Regions from separate parts of the Paenibacillus sp. J22P165 genome, predicted to be linked through region 2. Evidence: a T-box and tRNA genes for the amino acid it is inferred to sense, from the RefSeq annotation. Region 2 holds a T-box; the other holds one or more tRNA genes.

Region 1 (15,829 bases), on a different contig from region 2:
ATGCTTCCACGGCATCGACATCTGTGAAGGAGGAACTGCAAAATGCCTAAAAATAATACACTCAAAAAGATTCTCGTTATCGGTTCCGGACCGATCGTTATTGGTCAAGCGGCGGAGTTCGACTACGCGGGAACACAAGCTTGCCAAGCGTTGAAAGAAGAAGGCATGGAAGTTATCTTGATCAACAGCAACCCAGCTACGATCATGACAGATACGAACATGGCTGACAAAGTATACATCGAACCCATTACGCTTGAGTTTGTGACGCAAATCATTCGTCAAGAACGTCCAGACGGATTGCTTCCTACCCTTGGTGGTCAAACGGGTCTGAACATGGCTGTTGAGCTTGCACGTGCAGGCGTACTAGAGAGCGAGAACGTTAAACTACTAGGTACACAGCTGACAGCGATTGAGAAAGCGGAAGATCGTGATCTTTTCAGAGACTTGATGAGAGAACTAGAGCAACCGGTACCAGATAGTGTTATCGTAACGACAGTAGCACAAGCGGTTGATTTTGCTAATGAAATCGGCTTCCCAATCATTATTCGTCCTGCTTACACACTAGGTGGTACAGGCGGCGGTATCTGTAACACAATGGAAGAGCTAGTGGAAATCGTTGCTTCCGGTATTCGTTACAGCCCAATCGGTCAGTGTCTCGTAGAGCGCAGTATCGCGGGTATGAAAGAAGTCGAGTATGAAGTTATGCGTGATGCGAACGATAACTGTATCGTTGTGTGTAACATGGAGAACTTTGACCCAGTTGGCGTACATACAGGCGATAGCATCGTTGTAGCACCTAGCCAAACGTTGTCAGACCGTGAGTACCAAATGCTGCGTTCCGCGTCCTTGAAAATCATTCGTGCCTTGAACATCGAAGGCGGTTGTAACGTACAGTACGCGCTTGATCCGCACAGCTTCCAATATTACGTAATCGAAGTTAACCCGCGTGTTAGCCGTTCATCCGCGCTTGCTTCCAAAGCAACAGGATATCCGATTGCGAAAATGGCTGCGAAAATTGCGATTGGCTACACGCTTGATGAGCTTGTCAATCCAGTAACAGGTCAAACGTATGCTTGTTTCGAGCCTGCGCTAGATTACATCGTATCCAAAATCCCACGCTGGCCGTTTGATAAATTCACTGCGGCTAACCGTAAACTAGGTACACAAATGAAAGCGACTGGCGAAGTGATGGCGATTGGCCGTACGTTCGAAGAGTCCATTCAAAAAGCTGTTCGTTCCCTTGAAATCGGTGTTCACCGCCTGTTCTTGAAAGAAACGGACTTACTGGATACAGCAACATTAGAGCTTCGTCTTCAAAAACCAGATGATGAGCGTCTGTTCTTACTAGCAGAAGCGTTCCGCAGAGGTTATACTGTGGAGCAACTGCAAAATTTGACGAAAATTGACTGGTGGTTCCTAAACAAATTAAGTGGACTTATTGCCTATGAAACTGAAATTGCAGCGAAAGAGTTGACAGCTGAGCTTATTTTCGAAATTAAGCGTAAAGGCTTCACAGACCGTGCTGTAGCAGAAATTCGTACATTGGCAGGTTGCACGACCTATACGAAAGAAGCCGATGTAAGAACATTCCGTTTGCAAAACAACATTAAACCTGTTTACAAAATGGTTGATACTTGCGCAGCTGAGTTCGAAGCTTCAACACCTTACTACTACTCAACTTACGAGCAAGAAGATGAAGTGACTGAAACGACGAAACAGAAAGTTGTTGTTCTAGGATCGGGTCCAATTCGTATCGGTCAAGGGATCGAGTTCGATTACTCCACCGTTCACGCGGTATGGGCGATCCAAGCTGCTGGCTATGAAGCGGTTATTATCAACAACAATCCAGAGACAGTATCCACGGACTTCAATACATCGGATCGCTTGTACTTCGAGCCATTGTTCTTCGAAGATGTTATGAACGTAATCGAGCGTGAGCAACCGATCGGTGTTATCGTTCAGTTCGGTGGACAAACAGCAATCAACTTGGCTGCACCACTACACAAAGCTGGCGTTCGCATCCTTGGTTCTGACCTTGAAAGTATCGATACAGCGGAAGATCGTAAGAAATTCGAAGCTTTGCTTAGCAAAATTTCGGTTGCACAACCTCCAGGCGGTACAGTAACTTCTGTTGATCAAGCGGTAGGTACAGCAGCGAAATTCGGTTATCCGGTTATCGTTCGTCCTTCTTACGTACTTGGTGGACGTGCTATGGAAATCGTCTACTCGGATGAAGAGCTTTTGAGCTACATGGAGTATGCGGTGAAAATTAACCCAGAACATCCGGTTCTAATTGACCGCTACATGCTTGGTAAAGAGGTAGAGGTTGACGCGATTTGCGATAGAGAAACGGTTCTAATCCCAGGGATCATGGAACACGTGGAACGCGCAGGGGTTCACTCTGGTGACTCCATTGCGGTATATCCACCACAATCCATCTCGGATGAGATTAAGCAACAAATCATTGATATCACGACGAAAATCGGTCTTGAGCTGAATGTCGTTGGTCTTGTGAACATCCAGTTCGTTATTCATAACGATCAAGTGTATGTGATCGAGGTTAACCCACGTTCATCCAGAACAGTACCTTTCTTGAGCAAAGTGACGAACATCCCGATGGCGAACGTGGCAACACGCGTAATCATGGGTCAATCGCTTGCTGATATGGGTTACCAAAGTGGTCTATGGCCAGAAGATAAATACGTTTCTGTCAAAGTTCCTGTATTCTCCTTCGCGAAGCTGCGCCGTGTAGATACAACACTCGGACCTGAAATGAAATCAACTGGTGAAGTGATGGGCCGTGATGTTAACTTTGCAAAAGCGCTATACAAAGGTCTAATCGGCGCTGGTATGAAGATCCCTGCTGCAGGTTCCGTCGTGGTAACCGTAGCGGATAAAGATAAAGATGAAGCGATTGAAATCTTGAAAGGCTTCTACCGCCTGGGCTACAAAATTATCGCAACAGGTGGAACTGCTGAGGCGATTGCTCAAGCTGGCCTTCCAGTTACAACCGTCAACAAACTTAGTGAAGGTTCACCAAACATTCTTGACCTCATCCGCAGCGGTGATGCTCAGTTCGTGGTGAATACGTTGACTAAGGGCAAAACGCCTGAGCGTGACGGCTTCCGTATTCGTCGTGAAGCAGTAGAGAACGGTGTTGTGTGTATGACATCCCTTGATACTGTAAGAGCGCTAGTGAATATGCTTGAAGCCATTAACTTCTCCTCACGTGCAATGCCAATACATGTCTAAAGGACGGTGCCAAAGATGAGTACGTTAACTTGCAACGATGTTACCGGACGCATTATGGTCGCCTTGGACTACGCGAACGCGGAAAGTGCTGAAGGGCTGCTTAAGCAGCTCGAAGGCATTCCGTGTTATGTAAAGGTAGGAATGCAGCTGTTTTATGCTGCAGGTCCTACCTTTGTCGCGAGTCTGAAGGATCGCGGCTATAAGGTGTTCCTCGACGTGAAGATGCATGACATTCCGAACACGGTCAAGGGCGGCGCGGAGAGCGTGACGCGCCTTGGGGTTGATGTGTTCAATGTGCATGCAGCCGGAGGCAAGTACATGATGGAAGCCGCCTTGGAGGGTGTCGACAAGGGGCTGGCTGTTGGGGCAACACGCCCGATCGTGATCGGCGTGACGCAATTGACCAGCACCTCGCAGCAGGTGCTGAATGACGAGATCGGCCTTGCCGGTACAACCGAGCAGGCCGTCATTCGGTATGCCCGCTTGGCGCAAGCCGCGGGACTGCAAGGGGTCGTCGCGTCACCGCTTGAGGTGACGGCGATTAAGGCGGCGTGCGGTGACGGCTTCGTCACCGTGACGCCAGGCATCCGCCCGGCGGGAGCGGACGTGGGCGACCAGTCGCGCATCATGACGCCGGCTGAGGCGTTCGCGCAGGGGACGGACTACGTCGTGATCGGGCGTCCGATCACAGGCGCAGCGGACCCGAGAGCAGCGATTGAAGCGATTATCGCTTCCGTCGTGTAGTAGTGAAGTGGAAGCTAGTTGAATTGAACATCGAAAGGAACGGTGAGGTATGAGTAAGCTCGAAACCATCGCGCAGCATATTGCAGCGTCGTTATTAGATATTGAAGCGGTAGCGCTTCGTCCGCAACAACCTTTTACATGGACATCTGGCTTGAAATCACCGATTTATTGTGATAACCGTTTGACGATGTCCCACCCAGCGATTCGCGAAGCGATTGCTGATGGCTTCGTCGCGTTGATCAAAGAGAAGTTTCCAGAGACTGAAGTTGTTGCAGGAACAGCTACGGCTGGTATCCCTCACGCCGCTTGGGTAGCTCAAAAGCTAGGCCTTCCGATGATCTACATTCGCGATAAAGCGAAAGGGCATGGCAAAGAGAACTTGATCGAAGGTTCTGTGAAACCAGGTCAAAAAGTCATCGTCATCGAAGATCTGATTTCTACAGGCGGAAGCTCGTTGAAAGCAGCAGTTGCGGTAAAAGATGCAGGAGCTGAGGCACTCGGTGTCCTTGCGATTTTCTCCTATCAGCTGGATAAAGCGACAGATGCTTTCGCGGCAGCAGATATGCCACTTCAGACGCTTTCCAACTATTCGACTTTGCTTGAGGTTGCTTTGGAAAAAGGAGCCATCCAGCAATCCGATATGGAGCTTTTGCGTTCGTGGCGAGTTAATCCATCTGCTTACGGTGCTTAATTAGGCAGATCTGTGACGCGAATTGACGAAGTGTACGGATTCACCTATACTAGAAGAGTCTTAAACCAGACGACAAGATCTTGCCGAAACCAAGTTAAGTTACCGTTCCAGCGGCGCCGCACTTGGGGCTAATCTGGCAACTTGCGTTTATACATTAGAAGAAGCTCTACCTTTTCGCAAAGGAGAGCTTCTTTTTTTACGTTTATTTCGACAGTTGTGATTTCGTAAGCAATTGGAGGAATGTGTGCAGGGGTTGTGACATCCATTTTTTCGGATGAAGAATGACCTGTAAGTCCACAGAAAGCTGTGTATGGGAGAAAGGGAGCTGTACGAGTGTGCCGCTAGCCAGCTCACTCGCAACGGTGATATGGGGTAATAGCGCGAGCCCTAAGCCGCTCATGACACAGTGTTTGATTGTTTCGATATTGCCTAACTCAAAGCCGATCTGTAAAGCGACGGCGTTGTCCTTCAGCAACCGTTCGAACCTCCCACGATAGATACAACCATTTTCAGTAACGATAAATTCGGTATGACCAAGATCCGCAAGTTCGATCTGCGGTTGTTTCGCCAAAGGGTGATCCAGAGGCGCTATAATTACGAGTTGTTCTTCTCGGATGCGTGTACACGCGAGTGCAGGGTCTGCAGGATATTGATCCAATAGAAGTCCAATATCATAGTCTCCTTCTTTTACCTTGGTGAGGATAGAGGATTCACTGTCAGGGAATAGCTGGATATTCAGTCCAGGGTAGAGTTGTTTAAGCTCATGTAAAAAAGGAGGCAAATAATACGCAGCTAACGAGTTAATCGTCCCGATCGTCAAAGTTCCACTGACTTGATTGGCTATCATTTCTTTGGATTGATCATAAAGCTCCAGCATTTGTTGGGTTAGCACAAGTAAGCTTTCACCAGGAGGCGTAAGGCGCAACTGTCGGCCATACCTTTCGAATAAAGGGACACCATATTCACGTTCTAGCTTTTGAATTTGCATCGTTATGCTTGATTGCGCATAGCCCAATTCCTCTGCAGCACGTGTAAAGCTTTTCCTGCGGGCAACTTCCCGAAAGGTGCGGAAATAGGTCAGATCCATGATTGGCCTCACTTTATTATCAATATTTTTGATGAGTTCTATCATTTATTATAGCTAACTGTGATGGTAAGTTCCATGCTAAAGTAAATGTACAAACAAACGATGCAGGGAGATGGTTATTTTGCTAAAAGAAAAAAAACTACAGGGGATTTACGTACCCATCGTTACCCCCTTTGATGAAGAATTTGAAGTGGATGCCGCATCCTTTTATAATCAAGCGTATAACTTGTTTCAAGATGAAATAGATGGGTTGGTAGTCAACGGGACAACAGGAGAATCACCGACCATTTCGCAAGACGAGTTGGGTGTTCTATTTGCTACCGCACAAGCCGCTCGTGATGCCGCTCATGCTGATGTGCCTATCGTCGTAGGAACAGGAACGAACGATACACGTTCAACGGTTCGAAAAACAGAGGAAGCAGGCAAACTAGGTGCGGAAGCCGTATTAGTTGTGGTTCCATATTATAACAAGCCAAGTCAGCAGGGGATTATTGAACATTTTCGCCGGGTAGCGGAGGTTGGTGTACCTGTGATTTTGTATGAAGTGCCGCATCGCACAGGTGTGACACTTGAGCTTGATACCGTGCGTTCTATCCTGGATATCAATGGTGTCATTGGGATGAAGGATAGCACACCGAACATTGGGCTTGTCACGGAGTTGACTAGACTAGGGTCAAAACCAGTTCTGTGCGGCGAAGACACCTTGCTATATGCTGCGCTACAAGCTGGTGCCAAGGGTGTAATGAGTGCGTCAGCGAATGTGGAGACAGAGAAGTTTGTATCTTTTATCCGCAGCTTTGTGGAGGGGGCACATGCCCAGAGCCATCGGGAATTTGCGGAGTTGTTACCGCTGATTCGTCTTCTCTTTCAAGAGCCGAATCCAGCTCCGATCAAATGGTTGCTTCAACAACAAGGCGTCATCGCGTCTGGCGCGTTACGGTTACCCCTTTTGCCTGTGACAGAGGGTTTACAAGCGAAATTAGCAGCTTACTTATAACGTAGGGGGCATCACAAGAGATGAATCGAACTAGAGTGTTTACGGGCTCGCCTTGGGAACCTGTGGTCGGCTATTGCCGGGCCATTCGTGTAGGTGAACGAATTGAAGTAGCGGGCACAACGGCGATGAAGGATGGCGAGGTAGTTGGTGTAGGCAACCCCTATGAGCAAGCTCGATTCATTCTTCAAACGATTGAACAGGCGTTGCAGGAGTTAGGTGGTCAGCTTTCCGATGTGGTGCGTACCCGGATGTTCGTAACGGATATTTCGTTATGGGAAGAGTTCGGCAAGGCGCATGGGGAATATTTCCGCGAAGTGCAGCCAGTGGCCACGATGGTTGAAGTGAAGGCGCTGATTGACCCACAATTGTTGATTGAGATCGAGGTAGAGGCGATTGTGACGAAAGGATAGATGGATTTCCTCCATTTAATTTCGCTGAATTCATGTGTTTGAATTGAATAGATGGAAAATGTACAGGTAATTTCGATTGATTTGAGTAAATTCCTCGTTTTCGACTAGATTAGCTGTAGAAAATCCATTTATTTCAAATCATGAAGAAGAAAAGCTCGTATTAGCTGTAGTTTTTACATCAAAATGGAAACAGAACTCTGGATTAGAGCAAGTTTTCCCTGAGGATCAGCAAATAAGCGCCACAACTCCCCATCACCGAAATGTTTTTCGCATTTCGCAGGTAGGGAGGAGTAGCGCTTCTTATCATAAACGCTCCCGTCCCCGAAGGACGGTGTAGGCGTTTATTTATTTTGTTTACGAGTATCGTTTAACCTACGCGCTTACCGAGAATAATCAGATCCCGCTCAACGCCATCTAACTCAGCGACGCCAGGCAAATGCGCCCAATTGGTGAAGCCGAATTTGCGGAAAAGCTGGAGGCTTGGCTCATTGTGCCCGAAAATAAAACCAAGCAAGGATTTGAGCCCAAGTCTTGGACTAGCTTCAAGCGCATGCTCCATCAAGTAACGACCAATACCTTGACCACGAGAGGCTTCGTCTACGTAAATGCTTACTTCCGCTGTTGCGTTATAGGCGGGACGCCCATAGAAGGACTGAAAACTCAGCCAGCCACAGATGCCTTTCTCATTTTCAAGTACCCATAGTGGGCGGAAGTCAGCAGAGTGTTCATGAAACCAGTGCTCACGTGAAGCTGTTGTAACAGGCTCTGTATCTGCAGTAACCATGCGTCCCGCAATCGTTGAATTGTAGATACGTACGATTTCTTCTAAATCATCTAATTGTGCATCACGCAAATGTAATTGCTTCCCCATAGAGTTACTCCTTTGCCCCTGGCTTTGTTGGCGTTAGTTAGATTCTGTTGTAGTTGCAGCCAAACCAGCAAGCTTCAACCAGTAACGACTAATCGTCTCTGTCCCATTGTCCCAATTCATGAGATGGAAATGCTCATTCGGCGCATGCAGATTTTCCCCTGGCAACCCGAAGCCCATAAGCACCACAGGTGCATCTAATACACGTCCTAACACTTCAACAATCGGAATCGACCCTCCACTACGTGTATACACTGGCCATTCACCGAACGTCTCTTGATAAGCTTCCGCTGCGGCTACCATTACTGGCTCATCAATAGGTGTAATGAAAGGATTTCCTCGCAATTGGCGATCTAATGTAATGGTCACACCTGGAAGCGTTTGGGCATGAATATGAGATTCGACCAAATCCATGATTTCCTCTGGAACCTGTGCAGCGACTAAGCGACAGGCAATTTTAGCTGTTGCACGATTAGGGATGATGGGTTTAATTCCCTCGCCCTGAAAGCCGCCGCTCACGGATGTGATTTCAAGCGTAGGTCGGGAGGTCGTTTGTTCGTAAAAGGAGAAGCCTTGCTCCCCATAGAGTTCTGTAACGCTCAAATTCGACTTAACCTTGTTCTCATCAGGCTCAACCAGCTTGAACGCTTCACGTTCTTTATCCGAAAGTTCAATGACTCGGTCATAAAAACCTTCTACAGCCACACGGCCATTCTCGTCATGAAAAGAACTGAGAAGCTTGGACATAGCATGAATCGGGTTTTGTACCGCACCGCCGAAAAGGCCGGAATGTAAATCACTGTTGGCACCATCCATCGTGATTTCGAATCCCGCTAAGCCGCGAAGTCCATACATCAGGGCTGGTTTGCCAGGGCCGTGCATTTGTGTGTCCGAAAGTACAATGGAGTCAGCTTGCAATTTGGCGGCATGTTCTTCTACAAATGCAGGAAGATTCTTACTCGCAATTTCCTCTTCACCTTCGATGCAGAATTTCACGTTAACCGGAAGTGAGCCATGTGTTTGTAAGAAGGCTTCAACAACTTTTACATAGAGGAGAAGTTGGCCTTTGTCGTCTGTACTGCCACGACCGAACAATTTATTATCACGGATAATCGGTTCAAAAGGAGGTGTTTCCCACAGCTCTAATGGCTCAGCGGGTTGTACATCATAATGCCCATAGATTAAAACCGTCGGTTTGCCTGGGGCATGCAACCAATCTGCATAAACGACAGGGTGACCTTTTGTCGGCATAATTTCAATATTTTCAAGGCCTGCTTTTTTCAAGGAGTCAGCGGTCCATTCCGCGCAACGGACGATATCTGGTTGGTGCTGGGCAACTGCACTAATGCTTGGAATACGCAAAAACGCCAAGAGTTGATCTATATGTTCGTCCCTATGCGTTTGTAGGTAGCTTTTGATTGTTTCGATCATGGGTGTCTTCTCCTTTTTCTAATGCCAAATAGTCTACATCACTTAACTTCCCCAAAAACAAGGAAATTCCTGCTATTCCAGCAAACCGTCACATTTTATTTATCAACTGGTCAAATAAGTTGGCTTTTCGTTCTTCAAGATCATGTCTAAACATTGAATGCTAATAAGAGAACCTTTTTATGGATAAGCTAAATGTAACGAACTGACTACAATGGAGTGATGAAGATGAACTGGATCTATTGGGCAAAATTATACGATTCGAAGTTTCAAGCAGGTTGTTTAGCGAAACGAATGGAAGAAGATTGGTGGATTTATGGGTACGAATGCCCGCAAGAAGTAGAGGTGTATAAGTCGAAAAAAGGACGCTTTGGCGTCAGATACAATACCTAAATGAATTTGAATATGCATAAAATTAACGCTTGACTAAGTCTGCGCCGTTAGTGTATATTTATTTTTGTCGCTGTTGAGCGGCATACATGACGCGGGGTGGAGCAGCTCGGTAGCTCGTCGGGCTCATAACCCGAAGGCCGCAGGTTCAAATCCTGCCCCCGCAACCAAATTTCATTAGGGCCTATAGCTCAGTTGGTTAGAGCGGTCGGCTCATAACCGATTGGTCGGGGGTTCGAGTCCCTCTGGGCCCATAGTACGGAAACCCTTGGTAGATAAGGGTTTTTATTTATTTAAAAACATAACAAGCCTCTCGTTTTCATCATGCTGTTGATGGGAATGAGGGGCTTGTTTCTTTTTGTGCATACGAGTGTACACACGGCGTTACTCCTTATTGCTTCAACTTTTTTACCGTAGTTACCCAGATTCTAACCCCTGTAACCCATAAGGTCACTGCAGACCCGAAACCGATAAAAGTAGACATCACAACAATAGATACGCTGCCGATCGTGGCGTCGAGGGGGAGGAAGAAAGAAATAATGCCTAATATACAAAGAACCGTACCTGTACCATAATAAAAATTTTCATGAAACAAACGTGCTAAAGGAAAGAAATGAATACCTACAATCATAGCCATGATGGGGAAAAAGAGTTCAAAATGATTGAGCTTGCTGCAGATTACACTTGCTAGAAAGATCGCAAGACCTTCCAACCCAAATATCAAACCGAATTTCCGATTAACTCGTTTCCAGTCTTCTTTTTCCTTCGGCGTTACAGTATGATTTATGCTACGAGATTTAACAAATAGTGAAATGGCTCCACTCAATAAGATGACTGTCACCATAGCGGAGAGAACAAGTGGCCATGGAGCTCCAAATTGATGGGAGCCAACAATACCTATGGAAGCCCATAGTGCTCCAAAAATAGTCATGAACATTACGCCATTTGCAGCCCCCAAAACAGCAGCTTTAGGCAACTTCACCAAATTACTCATCCAGAATCAGTCTCCTACCATTTTAAATTTGGCAGCTACGCCATTTCATAAAAAGAGTTAATACTTTGTTAATAATCCATTTAGATGGATTCAATAAGCGTATAATAAAATAACTAGTAAGGAAACGTTTCCCGCAAATTATTTTTATAAAGGAGAAAAGAGATGAAACTTAGCAAAAAATCAGTTACTGTTCTTTCATTCACGATTGGAGCTTGTCTGTTTGTTTCTACAGCATTCGCTGATGCGTTGCTTGGATCCGGATATGACCGTTTGAAGGATTCAGTGAAAAATACGGCTTCTGTGATGGAAAAGGGTCTTAATAACTACACGGTTGAGACGATGTATACGTTGAAAGATAATGATCAAATTTTACTGCAATCCTCAAATTTCCAGAAGATGGATACGGCTAACCAAGTCAAAGAGAATAAAGAGGTAACGAAAAACGCTAAAGGTGAAACGACCTCCAGATATACGTATTCCGACAAGAAGCAAACGATAGACAAAAACGAATTGGACAATACATATTATGTATTTGATCATTCGGGAGAAATGAACCAAAACCGTAGAGGACCTGCCGATTTCGATAACCCTTTTAATCAAAAAGGTGCAAGTGAGGTAGAGAAAATCGTCGATGCCGTAGTTGGCTCCTTGAAAGATTATGTACAAGTTGAAGAAGGAGCAGACGGCGGTAAAGTGTTTTCCGGAAGTTTGTCCGAGGCACAAGTACCGGCACTCGTGAATGCAGTATCCTCCTTCGGTATTAAACAGATGCTGGATAATGAAAGAGATTTACCAGCTATAGAGAGCGATATTTTCGTGAAAAAGGTTATAGGTACGGCAAATGAAAGTAAGGATGGCTATCTAGAAAATCTAACGGGTGAGATCACGCTGTCAGGTAAAGATAAAAATGGGGTTCAGCATGACTTAAACCTCAATGTTATGCTAAAGCTGTCTGAGATTGGCAGTACGAAGATTAACAAGCCTGATCTTAGCACGGCTAAAGTTGAGAAGGTTAGTCAGAATAGTGGGTTCAGCACTAAATATGTGGGAACCTATCAAAACGATATTATTATGGACAAAAACGGTAAATTCACGAAGATTGGTGAGAGAACAGTTAAAATCACAAGCGTAGAAGGCGATAAAATTTCAGGATCGTATTCCGAAACTGTCATTCCTGGTTTTGAGAGCGAGTATCCAAACAAGGATGCATTTAATTTTGAATACAACCTAGCGACGTCTCCTATGTTTACTTACACGGATTCAAAAGGTGAACAGAAACAAGGAATGGTACATCCTAACCAGCCAGGTAAGATTTATTTTGATATGAATCTTGCAATTAGAGATAAAAATGATTACAAACAAAGCAACAGCATGAAGCCATTCTATGATGGAGAGTTTAGACGGATATTTGAATAGGAATGATTCTCAGGAGGCTGCTTATGCGGCTTCCTGAGCATTTTTAGGGAGATGAGATGAATTGACAGTCAAGGCGATTGAAATAACGGGCTTAACCAAGTCATTTACGAATGGCCGGGGAATTAGCGAGTTGAACTTAGATGTCGATCAAGGGGATATCTTTGGTTTTCTCGGACCTAACGGCGCAGGGAAAACAACGGCAATGAAGATGATAACAGGTCTTATGAAGCCCGACCGAGGCGATGTGAAGATTTTCGGAGCGAGCGTGGCAGAAGATTATGTGAATGCTATGAAACATGTAGGCTGTATTATTGAAACAGCGGAGTCGTATCCCTATTTGACAGCAAATGAAAATCTAAAGCTGTTTGCTAGATTCTATCCAGATGTCGATCAGCGAAGAATTGATGAATGTCTTGAAATCACGGGGATGTTGAAATATAAAAATGAAAAATCACAAAAATTTTCACTCGGGATGAAACAAAGACTCGGTATAGCGGCGGCGATTTTATCTAGACCGAAATTGTTAATTTTGGACGAGCCCCTGAACGGGTTGGATGTAGAAGGCATGCTGGAGATGAGGAAGTTGATTAAACAACTCTCCCAAAAAGGCACGACTTTCTTTATTTCCAGTCACTTGATTCACGATGTGGAATTAACATGTACGAGAATTGGTATTATTTATGGCGGCAAGCTGGTGAATGTAGAATATACCCAAAATATTCTTTCCTTCTATTCATCGCTTGAGAATTATTTTGTTAGTGAGGTGGACAGGAATGGAAGGGTTTAAAGCTGCGTTTATCAACGAGACCGTGAAGCTGCTCAAAAAGAAAAAAATAATGGCAGCCGCGATATTGTCCATTCTTGCCGTACTGATCGGTCAAATTGCTGTCACGACGATTAAGCATGGTTTTGGATTACGAGTGGTAGGGAGTGTTGAATTTCCTATAGCTGTATTAACGTTTATTTCTTACACGCTATTACCACTGTTTGCTGTTTTTGTGGCGATTGATATGTTTAATGGTGAGTCCTCATCGAATACGATGAAAATAACACTTTTGAGACCCGTTTCCAGATTCGGTGTGTTTAGCGCAAAGGTATTGAATTTAGCTCTTTTTATTGCTGGTAACCTTTTGTTTATCATGGTGCTTTCGCTTCTAGCTGGTTTTATTTTTAATCCTTCGTCTGCCAGTATGGTTGGAATTTTTAAAGTGATCGTGGCCTATGGCTTAACTTTTTTCCCTGTATTTGTGTTTGCACTGATCGTTGTGCTGTTATCCAACTTAATTCAGGGAGGACTAGCTGTATTTTTCCTCGCCATCCTTGTGTTTATTGGATTTAATTTTCTTGGCATTGTATTCTCATCGTATTCGAGCTTTTTTATCACGTCGATGTTTGATTGGTATACGCTCTGGATCTCTGAATCGATCAATTTCTTCAAAATAATCCGCCAGATTCTAATCATGTCCGGTTGTGGTATTATGTTATTTACGACGGGCTATTATTTGTTTGACCGGAAGGATATTTAAGAAGGACGTCTAGAAAGGAATCTACATGCACTTAACGAAACGTTTTTTCACGATGAATACACTGGCTGTGCTGCTATCGATTGGTTTGACGATTCTGGCTGTCATTATTTTTGTTGCTGCGTATGCGAAAGTTTTTGGTCGCGAAGCCAGTATAAAAGAATTTCAACATACGTTCGAGGTCCGGGCAGCCATCAGTGAAATCAAAAGAGAAGCGCAGACCTTTAAATTCGAGGAACTTTTGGATAAGAAATATCAACAAGAGTTGTCTGATCGTGTGAACGTTTTGGATGCCCATGCAATCATTATCCTTAATCGAGAGGTTTTGTTTGCCACTCATAATTTTAATAAGATAGAAATAGAGAAAAGCTTAATGCTGACCAGCGAGTCTAATCGGGATGAGTTAGAGCTTGATGGCAGCATGTATATGTTTAATCGAGCGGATTACAATCTCCCTTCTGGCGACAGAGGTGTTCTGTTGCTGCTTGCGCCAATCAAGATAAAGACCAACTTATATTGGTCGCTTGGTATCTTTACGGTCAGCTTTTTCACAGTTGTTTTTATGCTGATGAATTTTTGGATTTCCTATAAGTTCTCCCGCGGAATTATTATTCCGATCTCCAGATTGAAGGATGCTGCGATAAAAATAAGGGACGGCGATCTGAGCGGAGAGATCGCGGAAGATGGCGAAGGTGAGATTCGGGAATTGGGCCAAACTTTGGAATTAATGCGGATTAAGTTGAAGGAGTCTGTTCACTTACAACAAAAATATGATGATAATCGGAAGTTTCTTGTTTCAAGTATTTCGCATGACTTAAAGACTCCTGTGACTTCCATTAAAGGATATATTGAAGGTATTATTGATGGGGTAGCCAAGACGCCTGAGAAAATGGAGGAATATCTGGAAACAGCGCGATCCAAAGCCATTTTGGTCAATGCGATGATTGATGATCTTCTTTTATATTCTAAGCTCGACTTGAACCAGCTTCCGTATCATTTTGAAAAGAGTGATCTGGCCAGTTATTTCGAGGATTGCGTGGCAGACCATAAATATGAATGTGAAAAAGCTAATGTGTCGATTGCCTTAGTGAATGAACTCAAGGAGCCTGTCAAAGTATTAATTGATGGTGAACGATTAAAGAGGGTCGTACAAAACATTATTGACAATGCCATGACCTATGCTGGAAAAGAAAATGGCAAGATTGACATTATCCTTAGGGAAACTAGAACTTCTGCTATTATTGAAATCAAGGATAATGGAAACGGGATACCGGAGGATAAGCTTCCCTTCATTTTCGAGAGATTTTATCAAGTGGATCCATCAAGAAAGAGCGGTAGTGGTTTGGGTCTAGCGATCGCCAAGCAAATCGTTGAAGGACATGACGGAAAAATATGGGCTAAAAGCACGGTGGGTGAGGGTACCGGGATTATGATATCACTGAAAAAGTTCTAAATAGGTTTGGAGGTTATGATGAACAGAATTTTAATTGTTGAAGATGATCAAAGTATTGCTAATCTACAAAGGGACTACCTTGAACTGAGTGGTTACTCGGTTAAGATGGTGAACAACGGGGCAGCTGGTTTGAGAGCGCTCAAAGAGGAAGAGTTTAAGCTTGTTATCTTAGATATCATGCTGCCTGATATGGATGGATTTGAAGTGCTGAGAACGATCCGCGAGCAGGATGATATTCCGGTGCTGCTGGTATCTGCGAGAGCAGAGGAAATCTATAAGGTTAATGGCTTAGGACTAGGTGCGGACGATTATATTACAAAGCCTTTCAGCTCTGGTGAGCTCGTTGCACGTGTAGGTGCCCATCTAAAGAAGTTTGAGCGTATGAAAGAGCGATTTGGTAAAGGGAACGAAGGGACAACGATCCAAATTAGGGGACTTGAGCTTCAAAAGGATGCTCGAAGAGTTTTTGTGAACGGTGATGAAGTGGTTCTTGCCCAAAAAGAGTTTGACCTGCTTCTGTTTCTAGTACAATACCCGAATCGCGTATTTGGCAAGGAAGAGCTATTCGAGCGGATA
Region 2 (15,829 bases):
CATACCAACCTGGTACCAATCCAAACGCGCAACCTACACCAGCTGTTCCACCGAAATCGAATGAACCTTCCAGTAGTGACACGGAATTCTCGAAGCTGCCAACATCAAGTGTTCCTAATTCCATTCTTAACTTTCTAGTCAAAGTAGAGAACCCTCTGGTGGTTTACAACTATTATGATAAAATGTTTTGGCTTAGGTCAGATAATCCAGGAAAAGGGTTGCAAGAAAATCAGAAGTTAGTATTTAATGTGGCTAACCAAGATTTCAAATCGTTCATAGTTCGGTATTGGCCCTCAGAAAGTGCAGGCTATCATAACTATATCGTAAAAGATCAAAACGGGAATGTTTACCCGATCGAAAATACAAGTCAATCCTACCCATATGAAACGAACCAACCTCCTGATTCAGAAAGTCGGTTTAGGACTGCTTGGCAGGGGACCGTTCATTTCAACAAAGGGCCTGTAACTCAGGTTTATCTGTATTATACGCCGCTTAGTAGCAAGCATGATTCGGAGCATTTGTTGGTGGATTCGTATTTTAGTAAGGCTAACTGATGTTGACATTTATTAATTTTGATGCAAGAATGAATTAACTGAATGTTCGAATAAAATTCATTGACGAGAAAGAGTAAGCTAATCCCCTTGTTCCACAGAGAGTTGGCACATGCTGAAAGCCAACGTTCAAGACTTAGCCGAAAATCCTCTCCGAGAAGGAAAGCTGAAGTTGTTCAGTAAGCTGACCCGGGATCCAGCCGTTACAATGGACGCGTATGATGGTACGTAGTGAGAGGTGTCGTAAGATCATGGTTTCATGATCATTACGGAACTAGGGTGGTATCGCGAGATGAAATCTCGTCCCTTATGGGGCGGGATTTTTTTGCGTTTTTCCACGGTCCCATCAATGAATGAACTTCAAGTTGTAACTAGAGAGAGGATGAGAAGTATGAGAAAAGTGGATGTGAAAGAGATGGCAAGGACCCGTGAGCTTCGTGTTCTTGATCAGTGGAAACAAAACGATACATTTCGCAAATCGATTGAAAACCGGGAGAATAAACCGAATTTTGTCTTCTACGAAGGTCCACCAACTGCGAATGGGGAGCCTCATATTGGGCATGTGCTTGGTCGTGTCATCAAAGACTTTATCGGCCGTTACAAAACGATGTCTGGTTACCGCGTCGTTCGTAAAGCGGGTTGGGATACACACGGTCTTCCTGTCGAGCTAGGTGTGGAAAAAAGATTAGGTATCTCCGGGAAACAGGAAATCGAGACGTACGGAGTCGCCGAATTTGTGGAGAAGTGCAAAAGTAGTGTTTTTGAATATGAGAAACAGTGGCGTGAAATGACCGAAGCGATCGGCTACTGGACGGATATGGAGAACCCGTATGTTACACTGACCAATGATTATATCGAGAGTGTATGGCATATTTTATCCACCATTCATCGAAAAGGGCTGCTGTATAAAGGGCATCGCGTCAGCCCGTATTGTCCTGATTGCCAGACAACGCTTAGCTCTCACGAAGTTGCGCAAGGTTATGAAGATGTTAAAGATCTGAGTGCCACCGTGAAATTCACAAGTAGCAATGGTCAGGAACATTTTCTGGCATGGACGACAACCCCGTGGACGCTGCCTGCGAACGTTGCTTTGGCTGTCAATAAAGATCTGAATTACGTCAAAGTAAAACAGAACAGTGAAGTTTATATTGTAGCCAGCAATCTAGTTGAAAAGGTCATGAAAGAGAACTATGAAATCCTTTCCACGCATAAAGGTTCTGAATTTGTAGGCACTAGCTATGTTGCTCCATTTAGCTATTTAAGTGTCAATAAAGGACATATCGTTGTAGATGCAGACTATGTTAGCGACACCAGCGGTACTGGCATCGTGCATATTGCTCCAGCTCATGGAGAAGATGACTATCGTACTGTTCGCCAGCACGAATTGGATTTCGTGAATGTCGTAAACGCAGCCGGTCGTTATACCGATCAGATCACTGATTTTGCAGGACGGTTTGTGAAAGAGTGCGACATCGATATTGTTAAAAACTTGTCTGAGCGTCATTTATTGTTTTCGAAAGAACGTTATGAGCATAGCTATCCATTCTGCTGGCGCTGTAAATCACCGCTTCTCTATTACGCGACGGAGAGTTGGTTCATCAAAACGACCGCCATCAAAGAACAGTTGATCGAGAACAATAGTAAAGTCACCTGGTATCCTTCGCATCTTCGTGAAGGTCGATTTGGTAAATTTCTGGAAGATCTCGTTGATTGGAATATCAGTCGGAATCGCTATTGGGGGACTCCTCTCAATGTATGGGTATGCCAAGACTGTTCAGTGGAATATGCACCAGACAGCCATAAGGATCTTCGTGAGCGGTCAATCGATCCAATCGAGGAAAGTCTTGAGTTGCATAAACCCTATGTGGATAAAGTAAAGCTACGGTGCTCATGTGGTGGTGTTATGGAAAGAACTTCAGAGGTGATTGACGTCTGGTTCGATAGCGGGTCCATGCCATTTGCCCAGTATCATCAGCCTTTTGAACACACAGAGCAATTCCAGGAACAGTATCCTGCTGATATGATCTGTGAGGGGATCGATCAAACGAGGGGTTGGTTTTTCAGCTTACTGGCCGTCTCCACCCTATATAATGGGAAAGCTCCCTATAAGGCTGTTTTATCAACAGGTCATGTCCTCGATGTAAATGGTCAAAAAATGTCCAAAAGCAAGGGCAATGGTATTGATCCTTGGGAAATCATTAACGAATATGGCGCTGATGCCTTCCGGTGGGCATTGTTATCTGATAGCGCACCATGGAATAGCAAACGTTTCTCCAAACAAATCGTGGCTGAAGCAAAATCCAAGGTCATCGATACGATCAATAACACACATGCTTTCTATGCGTTGTATGCGACGATTGATGGATATAAACCCGAAGAGCATCCGCGGCAGGTTAGTACGCATGTATTGGACCGTTGGATACTGTCGAGATTGAATAGCACCTTGCAGCATGTTGTAAAAGGGTTGGAGGTCTACGATTTCTTAAATCCAGCGAAGCAAATGGAGTCTTTTGTAGATGAACTAAGCAACTGGTATATAAGGCGTTCGCGGGATCGTTTTTGGGGGAGTGGATTAACTGCTGATAAATTAGCAGCGTACCAAACGTTAAGTGACGTTCTAGTGTCGCTTGCACGAATGATAGCACCGTATGCACCGCTCATCGCAGATGATTTGTATGCTAATTTGGGAGGGATGGAAAGTGTTCATCTCACCGATTATCCAACAATGAACGAGACTGTACGTGATGTATCACTTGAAAATGATATGGAAGCTGTGCGACGAATCGTAGAATTGGCTCGCAATATCCGGAATGAAACAGGAATCAAGACCCGGATGCCACTGTCCGAGTTGCTCATCTCATTTGATGGTGACGGTAATTTGAGTCAATTCGAAGATATCATTAAAGATGAGATCAACGTCAAAGAAATCCGAGTTGTACAAAGTGATGTGGGCTTCGTACACTACAATTTCAAATTAAATTTGAAGTCTGCAGGTAAAAAGTACGGTAAATTCGTTGCGCCTGTCCAAAATCATTTGAAGCAGCTTTCCGCTGAACAAACAAAAGAGGCCTTGGACAATGGCCACCTGGATGTTACGATCGATGGTGAAAAGCTGCATATCCAGCTTGAAGATTTGCTTGTGGAAAAACTAGCGAATGATGGCTTTGCATCAGCAACCGGTTACCAAATGACAGTCGCGTTAAATACGACAATGACCGAAGAACTGGAACAGGAAGGTATCGTAAGAGAAGTCATCCGTACCGTTCAAGACTATCGTAAAAAGCTAGGACTCCCTATCGAAAAACATGTTAATCTCGTTCTCGATGTGGAAGAGAAGCTGAAAGCAGCGTTAATGCGTTTTGAGCATGTTTTGAAGGAAAATGTGTTACTATCCCGTGTTAGATATGCAAACGAAACCGACATGGAAGAAGCTTCGTTCGGGGAATATCAATTCGGTTTGCTGATTGAGTAGTGTAAAGTAAAATAATTAGGTGGGCTGCCTGGATTAATACTGGGCAGCCTGTTAAATTAATGTATGATATCTTAATCTCGTGAACAGGAGTGAATCTTATGGAAATCTATATATCAAATGAACCGAATAATGATGACAAGTCCTATATAGTAAACAGATTGATTGAATTTAATATGAGGCATTTCCCTGATGACTTGAAGGGCAAGTACCAAGTAGTTAATCTGTTTTTAAAAAGTGCTGACAATAAAACTTATGGTGGGCTTATTGGGGAAATATTTATGAATTTTCTCGAGATAAAGTATCTTTTTGTAGAAGATGAATTGCGAAAATTAGGTTATGGAAAGAAACTACTAGCAGAAGCTGAAAAATTGGCTGAAGCAAACTCGTGTGATTTTATCAAGTTAGATACTTTGAGTTTTCAGGCATTAGATTTTTACAAAAAACAAGGTTTTGAAGTGTTTGGAACTTTAGAAAATGTTGGTGGACATACTCATTATTATTTAAAGAAGGACATTTAACACTTGGCGAAGGGGATTATACGTTTATTCAACATTGAACTGAAATGACACGGTTGGATAGTCCGAGAAGCTGAGTCGATTGGAAGCTACCCCCGATCATTTGATCATTATAATGAGTCAAATAAAACGAGAGTGAAATATGATTGGGAAGAACAAGCTGGCCCCATTGACCCTTGCAAGCCTCTGCCTGTAGTGAATTTTGAATGGTAGTCCCGTTGCAAACGAATGAATGATAGGATTGGCGGGTTAAAAATCCTCTTGCATAGTTGAAATCGGCAGAGGTTACGTTTACTTGCAAATTGGTCCCATCATCTAACTGAATGGTCACCCATTTATTCATACATTGTAAAATGTTTGAAATCCCTCGTCTGTTATCGGGATATGATGGGAAGCTATTCCACATATGATTATCTCCTTTGAAATTAAAGTTCGGACGTTACTCCTCCGAGTGATCGGATCATACATTGTTTTCACCATATGCTAGGGAATGGGCATTTGTGCACAGGTTGAACAGAACCACACGTGGGCTCAGGGTAAATCAATATTTTTTGATTAAGTGATTGACCTCTTATGAAAAAGATGGTAAATTGATATTATGAAATTAAATCAAAAAAAATTGATTAATCGTACTATTAATGCTAAAGAAGGTGTAGACAATGATTAAAGAAATACCGATTACATCAGTGAATGAGCCAATTCTATCCTTAAAAGAGTATGAATCAAAATTCAAAGCTCTTGCCGATGAGAAGCGATTACAAATCATGTATGAACTTACTCAGCGTGGTAACACCTGTGTGTGTGATCTTACTGAAATTGTAGATATGCCTCAATCTAAACTATCTTATCATTTGAAAATTTTGTTGGATGCGGGGATGATTACAAAGGAGACACGCGGTACTTGGAGTTACTACGAAATCAATCAAACTGAAGTAAGTCGAATCCTTTCTGAGCAATTGTGTTGTATTTTTAAACCTGCTCGGAATGACGGCAGTGATTGTTGCTAAATTTTTTTTTTTTTTTTTGGTTTATAAATCAATTTTATTTGATTAATACTCAGGGAGAAACAATGAAGAAGAGGTTAATTGCTGAATTTATTGGCACTTATTTTTTGGTCTTTGCTGGCCCAGGAGCGATGGTAATTGACGACATCACCAAGAGTATCACGCATGTGGGGGTCGCCCTCACCTTCGGACTTGTTGTTATGGCTCTTATCTATTCGTTCGGGCATATTTCCGGTGCTCATTTTAATCCCGCGGTTACCATCGGTTTTTGCGTGAGGGGCGATATGACTCTAAGAGACGGCCTATACTATATCGTCATACAGTTTGCTGCAGCGGCTGCGGCCAGTTACACCCTGCTTTTGCTATTTGGGAATGTTGCGAATTTAGGAGCCACGCTTCCGCTTTCAACCGAGAGTCAATCATTTTTTCTTGAGTTTATTTTAACGTTTGTCCTAATGATGGTCATTTTAGGATCTGCTGTACACGGTAAAGCCGTTAAAAGCTTTGCCGGGATTGCAATCGGCGGTACAGTTGGACTCATGGCAATGTTCGCAGGTCCTATAAGCGGTGCCTCAATGAACCCAGCACGGTCGTTTGGACCAGCAATCGTTTCCGGTGTCACGCAGCATTTATGGTTATATGTAGTGGCAACAGTCCTTGGAGCTATAGTAGCATCACTAACATACAAACTTTTACATGAAGAAGGAGATACAGAAAATGGATAAGAAACTTGTGTACTTTCTTTGTACAGGAAATTCTTGCAGAAGCCAAATGGCAGATGGATTTTTAAAAGCATTAGGTAGTGATAAATATGATGTCAAAAGTGCTGGCTTGGAAGCACACGGGCTTAACCCCCGCGCTGTGACTGTAATGAAAGAGGCTGGTGTCGACATTTCCCATCACACTTCTGATGTAATCGATCCAGAGATCTTACAGCAAGCAGATTACATCATCACACTTTGCGGTCATGCTAACGATAATTGTCCGGTCGTACACAATGATAAAGCGGAGCGATGGCACTGGGGATTTGATGATCCAGCAAAAGCAAACGGTACAGAAGATGAAATCATGGCTACATTTCGAGAGGTCAGAGATTCCATTAAAAACCGCATGGAGCGGTTTGTGAAAGAAGGTAAATGAATTTGATAAAAAGAATGCACGTAGCGGTAAACTGTAGCAACCTCGAAAAATCACTCGATTTTTATAAAGCCTTTTTTGGAGAAGAGCCAACCAAGGTGAAAGACAATTACGCTAAATTCGAGCTTGTAGACCCAGCACTTCACTTTTCAATAAACGTTCGTCCATTCGAGAAAAATGGCGTGCTTAATCATATGGGGTTCCAGGTGAATGACACCGGAGAGGTGCTGGCAATTGGTGAGCGTCTCCGCCATGCTGGGCTCCTTTTAATTGATGAGATGAACACGACCTGCTGCTATGCCGTTCAGGATAAAGTCTGGGTTTATGACCCAGACGGAAATGCGTGGGAAATATTTTATACGAAAGAAGACTCGGTATTTGAAAGTGCTGGTGAATCACGTGACATATCACTCTGCTGTGCCCCAGTTGAATCAACAAGTGAGGCTTGCTGTTCGCCTGTATCCGGGCAGACTGTGATTACATTGGATTCATTTTCGAAAAACAGAGTCTGACGGATAGGGTTACGCAAGAACGCTAAACCCCTGCAGATGAATATAATGAAGAAGTTTTAAGTGTTGGGTAGCTGCGACTGATTTCGGAAATGCTGCGGAGATATCCCCTCAAACTTTTTGAATATCCGACTGAAATAAAAACTGTCTTGAATCCCTACTTCTTCCCCAATTTCTCCGATCGTCTTGTCAGAGCTAAGCAGCAAATGCTTGGCTCTTTGCACTTGTAATTGATGTACATAATGGACAATTGTGGTTCCGGAATACTTCTTGAATACTTGGCATAAATACTCATATTTTCGGTCCAAGCTCGTTTCTAAATTTCCTCTATTTATATCTTTATCAAAGTAATTATTCAATTGGTTAACTAGTTTGCGATAAGTAATATAGGACACTGGAAAGGTGGTGTCATGGTGGCTTTGCTCTAGGAAGTCATTGGCGATTGAGCGTAGGATTTCCCCGAGTAACAGAGTTTGGTGAAAACGAAAATAGCCTTTTGGCGAATTCGATTCGCTAACAAGTTTCTCAAATAGCTCAAGCAAATGAAACCTGCGTTTAGATAAATGGAGCTTAGGAATAACAAGAAGATCCTCATGACTGTTAGCAGTTGTCCGCAACTCCGTTTTTTCCCTATGGACAATATTAAGGTCAGGTACGCTAGTATTGTTAAATGGGCTGAGCTCAGGATCCGATGAGAATTGCGTCCAAAAAAACAAACCCTGTCGCTCTCCTCGGTCCCATCCCGTATGTTTTTCCCAAGGGAGTAGAAGAAGCGATTCTCCTGATTGCAAGGTGTACCGTTGATGATTTGCCTCAATCCTAATCGGTCCTTCAACGGCAACAATGAGCTGATAAAATGGATTTTCATGCGTTCTTTGGAAGGATGCTGAATTCGCATCGAATAAATCAGCCCATTTCACATCAAGTGCGGAGAGCCTTGATAACGAATAATACATGTCAACTGCCTCTTTTTTTCTCTGCGACATATCAATATCCTCCATGGTATCGGCTTGCACACGATATTATAATTACGTTGAATTCCGATCGAGCAGTTTACCGTCATTATAGCAAATTGGAGGAGACAAACCTATGAGCATCAGTATCTTAAACGAAAATGATTATTATAGAACCGTGTATGGGGGTTGGCTGGGTAAAAATATTGGAGGTACATTAGGAGCTCCAGTAGAAGGAAAAAAAGAGCTATTACAGCTAGATTTCTATCCTGTACTTCCAGATGGTCCACTTGAGAACGATGATTTGGATTTACAACTCGTATGGCTACATGCACTTGAGCAATACGGACCGAAGCTCACCTGTAAGGAACTAGGTCAAGAATGGGTAGAGCACATTTTCTTTCCTTTCGACGAGTATGGGTATGCACTAACGAATTTGAGAAGAGGTCTCGTGCCACCTGTTGCCGGAGTGTTCAACAACCCATTTATCGATTGCATGGGGTCTCCTATTCGATCTGAAATCTGGGGGATGGTCTCGCCAGGTGCTCCTCACGTTGCTGCTCATTTTGCCTACCAAGATGCTGTTGTAGATCATGCGGGAGGAGAAGGGGTCTACGGTGAGATGTTTTTCGCTGCGATTGAAAGCGCAATCTTCATGGAGAAAGACAGAGACAAACTGATTGCCATCGGTATGTCCTATATCCCTCCGTCTTGCCGAACTGCGAAAGCATTGGTTGATCTACTAAAATGGCATCGTGAAGGGAAAGATTGGTTGGAAGCGCGCGAACTGATCTTGGAACATCATGGTCACGATAACTTCACCGATGCCCCTCAGAACATCGCATTTACGATCTTGGGTTGGTTATATGGGAGCAACTTTGAAGATGCAATCTTAAAAGCAGTTAATTGTGGATACGATACGGATTGTACGGCGGCTACCCTTGGTGCAATACTCGGTATGATCGTCGGACCAGAAGGATTACCTGAGAAATGGGTGAAGCCTGTAGGTGATCGTGTCGTTGTTAGCCCACCTATCAAAGGATTTCCAGCTCCAACTAATCTGGACGAGTTGACGAACCGAACGATTCGTATAGGGAAGCAGGTTCTGGCCGTCTGGGATACGAATATCGTTGTACTTCCAGGGCATCCTACTGATTTCGGAGATAAGGCATTAGGAATGAATTTGAACGATTCCCTTAACGAATTAGTGAACAGGAATGTGTTACTAGATCGCAGATTGCTGCCGAACCATTCAATTGAAGCAGTCAGTCTTGTCCTAGAAGTAGATTATGGCGAGAACGGGCCTTCCATAGGTCGGAATCAGCGTAAGCAACTTAACCTAACGATCACCAACCGTTCGACAGAAGCGTGGCAAGGAAACTTAGCCCTAGAACTACCTAATGGCTGGGAGGGTACGAAAGAACAATCGTTTAGAATCACAGCAGGTAATTCCTCCAGTTTTACCTTTGATGTATGTTCCACTAGCATGGCCACTTCTACTTACGAACTGGCAGCAGTGGTTACAAGAATACATGACAATTCTATTTGGTCTCAGTGGAAGGAACCGATACACTTAGTTTCTGCTACAGAATGGACAATATGGGGCCCTAATGACGAAAAAGGCGTCCATGCGATATGCCAAGGAAATCGTATTGAATGGGAAACGATCTTGAATACGGAGAATAACGGCGTATATCGTGCTCAAACATTGCTTTGTAATCCATCAGAGCGTAAGGTCAAGCTCATCGTGGCTTCCAATGGGCTCGTTTCTGCAAAGCTTAACGGTAACACCGTCATTCATTGTAGTAAGATAGAAGAATTTATGCCGGCATATCACAGAGCTCCGGAGAGCCAGCGGATAGAAATAACCTTACCTGCCGGAAGCCATGAGCTTGAAATTGTTGCACATAGAGAGAACGCACCTCTATTGGTATACGTATTACCAGTTGCCATTCATAAAACAGAGCAATCAGGACCGTGCTACTATTATACGGATATATTGTTATGCAACTAAAACATCGTTAACTTCATGGTCTGCCCCGTATGTCTGATAAAGACTGCTGGGCAGGCTATTTGTTTTTACGGGAAACCTTATATAAATAATTTCTATACATTTGAGCTAGGAATCAGAAGGTTATGGCTACCAGAAGAAGGTTGAGGTCAGTATAATTTTAAAAAAAGACATATCAGTCCATCATTTATCAGTAACTACAGGAGGTTTTTATGAACAAGCTAGCCCAACCCAAGAAGCTAGGAGCAATCAGCGCCAGAACTCGGCAGAGCAATGAGCTGCTATCGTATTTAAAGAGCAACTACGATATGTATCTGCTGCTTATTCCCGGATTGTTGTTTATTCTTGTGTTCAATTATTTACCTATGTATGGAATTGTATTGGCGTTTAAAGACTTTGACATGTTTGCTGGCAGTAACCCGTTTACTTCTTTAATCAAGAGTGAATGGGTAGGGTTCGAGCATTTTGACAACCTATTTGGGCGAGCTGATTTCAGACATGTGTTGGGAAATACACTCATTATTAGTTTCTACAAGTTGGTTTTTTTGTTTCCGCTTCCGATTATTCTCGCTGTTATGTTGAATGAACTTCGCATTGCGGTTTACAAAAAAGTATTACAGACCGTGATCTATTTACCACATTTTCTTTCATGGGCAGTTGTAAGCGGTATCTTCGTCACCTTGCTCGGCACCAATGGTATCGTCAACCAGTTTCTTGATCTTCTCACTGGTCATACAATCAGCTTTCTAATGGATAAATCCGTGTTCCGCTCCGTATTGGTAGTAACAGACGGTTGGAAGGACATCGGTTGGAGCTCGATTGTATATTTGGCCGCCATATCGGCTATTGATCAGGAACAATACGAAGCTGCTACTGTCGACGGAGCTAGTAAATTCCAGAAAATCTATTATGTTACGCTCCCAGGCATTGCGCCGACGATTCTGCTTCTGCTCATCTTGAAGGTTGGACATATTCTGGAAGCTGGCTTTGAGCAAATTTTTATTATGTATAATCCAACCGTGTATGATGTTGCGGATATTATTGGCACCTATGTCTACCGTATAGGATTAGGGCGAATGGATTTCAGCCTCGGAACGGCAGTGGGCTTATTTAATTCGGTTGTCGCTTTTATACTCATCGTATCGGCTAACGGGCTGGCAAGAAAATGGTTGAAAAAAAGTATATGGTAAAGGGGGTGTCTGCCAATGATTAAAACGAGTATTGGTGAAAAAATATTTAATGGTATTAATATAATAGTGTTATTTCTATTAGGGCTCTTAACATTGCTTCCATTCCTTCATGTGGTAGCGAAATCGATGAGCAGTCAAGTCGCAATCAATTTGGGTAAAGTTATTTTTTGGCCGGTCAATTTGCAGTTTAAGACGTATGTATACGTAATGAGCGATCCTCAGTTTTTGAATTCGTTTCGCAACTCTCTTGTCATCACAGTGGTGGGAACGATGTTGGCACTTACTCTGACCGTCATGATTGCTTACCCGCTGTCGAAGCCAAAGCTGAAAGGTAGAAAGTTTTTTCTGCTCTGTTTTGTATTCATCATGTTATTCAGTGGCGGTATGGTTCCCAATTATTTGTTGTACAAAACGTTAGGGATGATCAACACATTGTGGGCGCTTATTGTACCTGGTCTTATGTCCGTATTTAATATTTTGTTGGTCAAAACCTTCTTCGAGGGGTTACCGGAAAGTGTGGAGGAATCTGCGCGAATAGACGGAGCCAGCAATTTCACGGTGTTGTTCCGCATTGTGCTGCCAATGGCGATGCCCGTGTTGGCTGCGGTTGGATTGTTTTTTGCAGTTAGCTATTGGAATAGTTACTTCTCAGGTGTGCTGTATATTACCAAGCCGCATCTGAAGCCGTTACAGCTTTATCTGTACGAACTGATCAGCCAATCGACGCCGGATTCGGGGGGCGAAATCGATGTTGAACGTATGATGAATATCGATCCGGAGTCTATTCGCGCAACGACGATCATTTTGTCAACACTGCCTATATTATGCCTCTATCCTTTTCTGCAAAAATATTTTGTGAAAGGAATTACGATTGGTTCAGTCAAAGGTTAAGAGATAAAAGGATATAGATTTGAACTAGAAACCATAAGTTCATCATCTTCCCAAAAGAAACAAGGTTCACGATAATGTAAATAGGATCAGAAGAAAATAAAAAAGAAGAGGTGTCTACTTTGCGCAAAGAAAAGTATGGGGTCGTTCTATTGACAGTAGCAGCATTGACGGGGTCATTATTGGCGGGATGCAGTTCGAACGGAACAAATGCACCAGCAGCAAGCTCAACCGTTGCCCCGAAGGCGGAAGAGAAAAAACCAGTGTTGAAAGTTCTAATTCCCTTCCAGTCGTTTGATCCAAACACAGACCCTGCGGCATTACGCATGGAGAAAGAAACGGGCTACAAGGTAGAATACTTTACGTTACCTAAAGATAATGCGAATCAGAAGTTGATGTTGGAGCTTGCTTCAGGAGAAGAGTACGATATTATTAAAGTAAGCAATCAGCAGTTCACTGAGCTTCTCGGCAATGGCTCATTACGAGAGCTGGATAGTCTGTTAGCTGCAGATGGCAAGCATATTATGAATGCGGTTTCACAACAAGGATGGAGTTCAGCTATATCGAATGGCAAGAAATACGGCGTGCCGCTTGAAGGCGGTGGCGACATTAACGATCCCTATGGCCTGATTCAAGGTGGAATAGGCATAAGAACGGACATCCGTGATGATTTGAAACTGCAGACACCAAAAACGGTTGACGAGTTCTACAATACGCTGAAGGCCATTAAGGAGTCCAAGGGAATCATTCCACTAACAGCGAGCGGATCGGACGGGTTTAACGCAACTATTGGAAGCGCGTTTGGACTCGGGGCAACTCCTTGGTACGAGACAGGGGGCAAGTTAACTGCGCGCGTAAAGACACCGCAATATTTTGAGTACGTGACATTTATGAATAAAATATATCAAGAAGGTTTACTCGACAAAGACTTCCCAATCAACAAAGCTGCCACAACGTTGCAGAAATTTAATTCAGGCCAGGCTGCGATGTTTTCACCGACTTACTTCTGGGACATTCCGACGATATTACCAGCATTAAAGGAGAACAACGCAAAGGCAAACTTGGATATTATTACACCATTGGTTGGTAAGAACGGTAAGCCGTTTGTGTCTCAAAGAATGCAGGCGTCGGTTTACGAAGTTATTCCGAAGACAGCGAAAAACCCTGAACATGCCATGAAATATATGAATCTTCGCGCTGAACCGGGAATCTTCCTGTCGACCTACTTGGGAGAGAAAGGAAAGCATTTTGAGATTAAGGACGGTAAATACTTCCCGATTCTTCCAGCATTCGATGAATTGAAAAACTCGAAACAATTCACTGGAGCACCGAAGGCTGGCGAGGAATATAAACTGTGGATGGCACGGGCTAGAAAAACACCGGAGATGGCGGTTGCATTTGAGAAGATGAATGCGGATTTGAAAAAGGACTGGTTTCATATCGACTATACGGGTTACGCGACAAGTTTGAAAGAATCGCAGCAATATCAAGTGTCTTTAAGCAACATGGAGAAGGATTTTCTGATTAAAGCTGTTGTAGAAAAAGGCGATTTGAAAAAGCTGTATGAGACGTTTCTAGCTGAGTATGACAAGCAAGGCGGCGTAGTGCTGGCGGACGCGATGAATGCGTGGTACGCGAAAAATAAGTAAAACGGCAAGGAAATTAATACCAAGCATACCTGGCTTTTTGGCCGGGCTTGCTTGGTATATTCCATAATTACGGGGAGTGAAATTGACATGCAACGAATGATTATTGTGGATGATGAGATGTCGACCCGGACGGGCTTGCGTGATTATATGGATTGGTTCAGCTACGGTATTGAGGTTGTTGGCGAAGCTGCGGACGGTGAGAGCGGTTATGAACTCTACGAGAGACTTCGTCCTGATATTGTTATTACGGATATTAAAATGCCGAAATTGGATGGCATAGGGTTGGCGAAACGGCTGCGACAGGCGAATGCAAACGTCAAGATCGTGTTCATTAGCGGGTACGACGATGTGGATTATTTGAAGTCAGCGATGAAGATGGATGCGATTGATTATATTCTAAAACCAATCGACCGCAAGGAGCTTGGCGCCGTATTCAGTAAAATTGCTAAGCTTGCCGATTCAGAAAGGCAGCAGCGCGAGTTGATGAATGAAATGACGGCGAAGCTCCAGCAAAGCGTACCGTTGCTGAAGGAAAAGTTTCTGCTGCGTTTAATTACGGAGCGGGATCATAATGCCGTTGAGCTGCAAAGACAAATCGACTTTTTGGAGTTGAATTTGCCCCTCGAAGGGGAGTATGTCGTTTGTGTTATCGCGATCGATGACCGGCAGTTGCTAGTTGAGCATATGGTGCAGAAGGACATCGAGTTGATCTCGTTCTCCATCCAAAATATTTGTCAGGAAACCATCGATCGGGTAATCAATGGTTATGTGTTCGAGTGCCGGAAAGGTATATTTGCCGCCATTCTTAGATTTCGGACAGAATCGGAAGTAGAACTGCTCTATGAAACGTTGGTTGACTTGAAGGAGAAGCTGGACGATTTCCTGACTAGGATGATGAATATCAGCGTATCGATTGGCGTAGGCAATCCAGTTCGGCAGTTGAAGTTACTGCACCAGTCGTTCGGTCAGGCGGAGGATGCGCTGCTGCAGAAGCTGTTTCTGGGCAAAAATAAGCTTATCATGATCGATCAATTGGATTCGGAGGACTCCTTCGACTACATGGCCATTCGGGAAGAGTTGTATAAGTTCGACGCGATGTTAAAGTCGGCTGAAATTACTAGAATTAATCAGTTCCTCGAGGAACTGGCGAATCGGATGTCTCGGACGCGTCATGTCTCGGTCAAATATTGCCGTATGATCTTTCATGACATCGTCTCCGGCTCATCCCGTTTTCTTGCGGGCATTCATGCTTGGACGGATCAGCAAGAGGGACAGGAGGCAATCGTCAGGAAAAGTATCTCCAATCTGGAGACGATTAGTGAAATGAAATCTGCCGTGCAGCAGTATATGGCTGGCGTGGCTCAAAGTATTTTTGATAAAAAATATAAAAAATCTCGCAATGTGATCGAAAAAATTAAAGCGTTGATTGAAGCGCGCTACAATGAAAATCTGACAATTGCCCATATCGCAGATGAAATTCATTTGACGACCACCTATGTATGTCTGATTTTTAAGCAAGAGACGGGTTATACGTTGAACGAATATGTCACGAAGGTGAGAATGGAGATGGCGATGGAACTGCTGAAGGATTCCGATAATCGTCTATACGACATTTGCCACGCTATTGGTTATTCGGAGCCGGGGTATTTCAGTAAAATGTTCAAGCGACATACGGGCTTAAGTCCCAGTGAATTCCGCACTCTACAAGTAGCGTTTGAACCGGAGGGAAATTAAGTGGGGAAACGGTTGAGAGCAGCGCTTCAGTGGCACAAACATTCCTTGATGTCCCTGCTAGTTGGTATGAAACAGAAGAAAATATGGGGAGTGTATCTGCTAATTATCATCGTGCCGACACTCCTGTTTGTCCGACATTACTTTGAGAAAACGTCTGCCATTATGCAGGACGAAGTGGCCGATTCGATGTTGCAGGCCGTGCGACAAGTGGAATCG

The links. The T-box of region 2 lies ahead of ileS (isoleucine--tRNA ligase). A T-box ahead of a tRNA ligase gene usually reads a tRNA of that ligase, here a tRNA-Ile.
Region 1: it encodes a tRNA-Ile, which carries the amino acid that the T-box ahead of ileS (isoleucine--tRNA ligase) is inferred to sense. The anticodon was not compared.

What each region holds. Positions count from the first base shown of each region.
Region 1 is NZ_JCAUAP010000007.1:488,777-504,605, reverse strand. Features, by position in the region: gene carA (glutamine-hydrolyzing carbamoyl-phosphate synthase small subunit) at 1-50, shown strand, start outside; gene carB (carbamoyl-phosphate synthase large subunit) at 43-3,252, shown strand; gene pyrF (orotidine-5'-phosphate decarboxylase) at 3,268-3,996, shown strand; gene pyrE (orotate phosphoribosyltransferase) at 4,046-4,687, shown strand; gene AC58QM_RS19845 (LysR family transcriptional regulator) at 4,890-5,774, opposite strand; gene dapA (4-hydroxy-tetrahydrodipicolinate synthase) at 5,887-6,771, shown strand; gene AC58QM_RS19835 (RidA family protein) at 6,792-7,181, shown strand; gene AC58QM_RS19830 (GNAT family N-acetyltransferase) at 7,549-8,052, opposite strand; gene AC58QM_RS19825 (dipeptidase) at 8,086-9,480, opposite strand; gene AC58QM_RS19820 (hypothetical protein) at 9,706-9,870, shown strand; tRNA gene AC58QM_RS19815 (tRNA-Met) at 9,961-10,037, shown strand; tRNA gene AC58QM_RS19810 (tRNA-Ile) at 10,048-10,121, shown strand; gene AC58QM_RS19805 (hypothetical protein) at 10,259-10,861, opposite strand; gene AC58QM_RS19800 (hypothetical protein) at 11,024-12,277, shown strand; gene AC58QM_RS19795 (ABC transporter ATP-binding protein) at 12,339-13,064, shown strand; gene AC58QM_RS19790 (ABC transporter permease) at 13,051-13,803, shown strand; gene AC58QM_RS19785 (sensor histidine kinase) at 13,829-15,253, shown strand; gene AC58QM_RS19780 (response regulator transcription factor) at 15,272-15,829, shown strand, end outside.
Region 2 is NZ_JCAUAP010000005.1:365,161-380,989, reverse strand. Features, by position in the region: gene AC58QM_RS14385 (stalk domain-containing protein) at 1-554, shown strand, start outside; T-box leader at 606-862, shown strand; gene ileS (isoleucine--tRNA ligase) at 943-4,023, shown strand; gene AC58QM_RS14375 (GNAT family N-acetyltransferase) at 4,122-4,541, shown strand; gene AC58QM_RS14370 (hypothetical protein) at 4,570-4,944, opposite strand; gene AC58QM_RS14365 (ArsR/SmtB family transcription factor) at 5,198-5,545, shown strand; gene AC58QM_RS14360 (MIP/aquaporin family protein) at 5,608-6,267, shown strand; gene arsC (arsenate reductase (thioredoxin)) at 6,260-6,682, shown strand; gene AC58QM_RS14350 (ArsI/CadI family heavy metal resistance metalloenzyme) at 6,688-7,191, shown strand; gene AC58QM_RS14345 (helix-turn-helix domain-containing protein) at 7,248-8,174, opposite strand; gene AC58QM_RS14340 (ADP-ribosylglycohydrolase family protein) at 8,278-10,155, shown strand; gene AC58QM_RS14335 (ABC transporter permease) at 10,365-11,342, shown strand; gene AC58QM_RS14330 (carbohydrate ABC transporter permease) at 11,358-12,233, shown strand; gene AC58QM_RS14325 (extracellular solute-binding protein) at 12,353-13,879, shown strand; gene AC58QM_RS14320 (response regulator transcription factor) at 13,967-15,613, shown strand; gene AC58QM_RS14315 (cache domain-containing sensor histidine kinase) at 15,614-15,829, shown strand, end outside.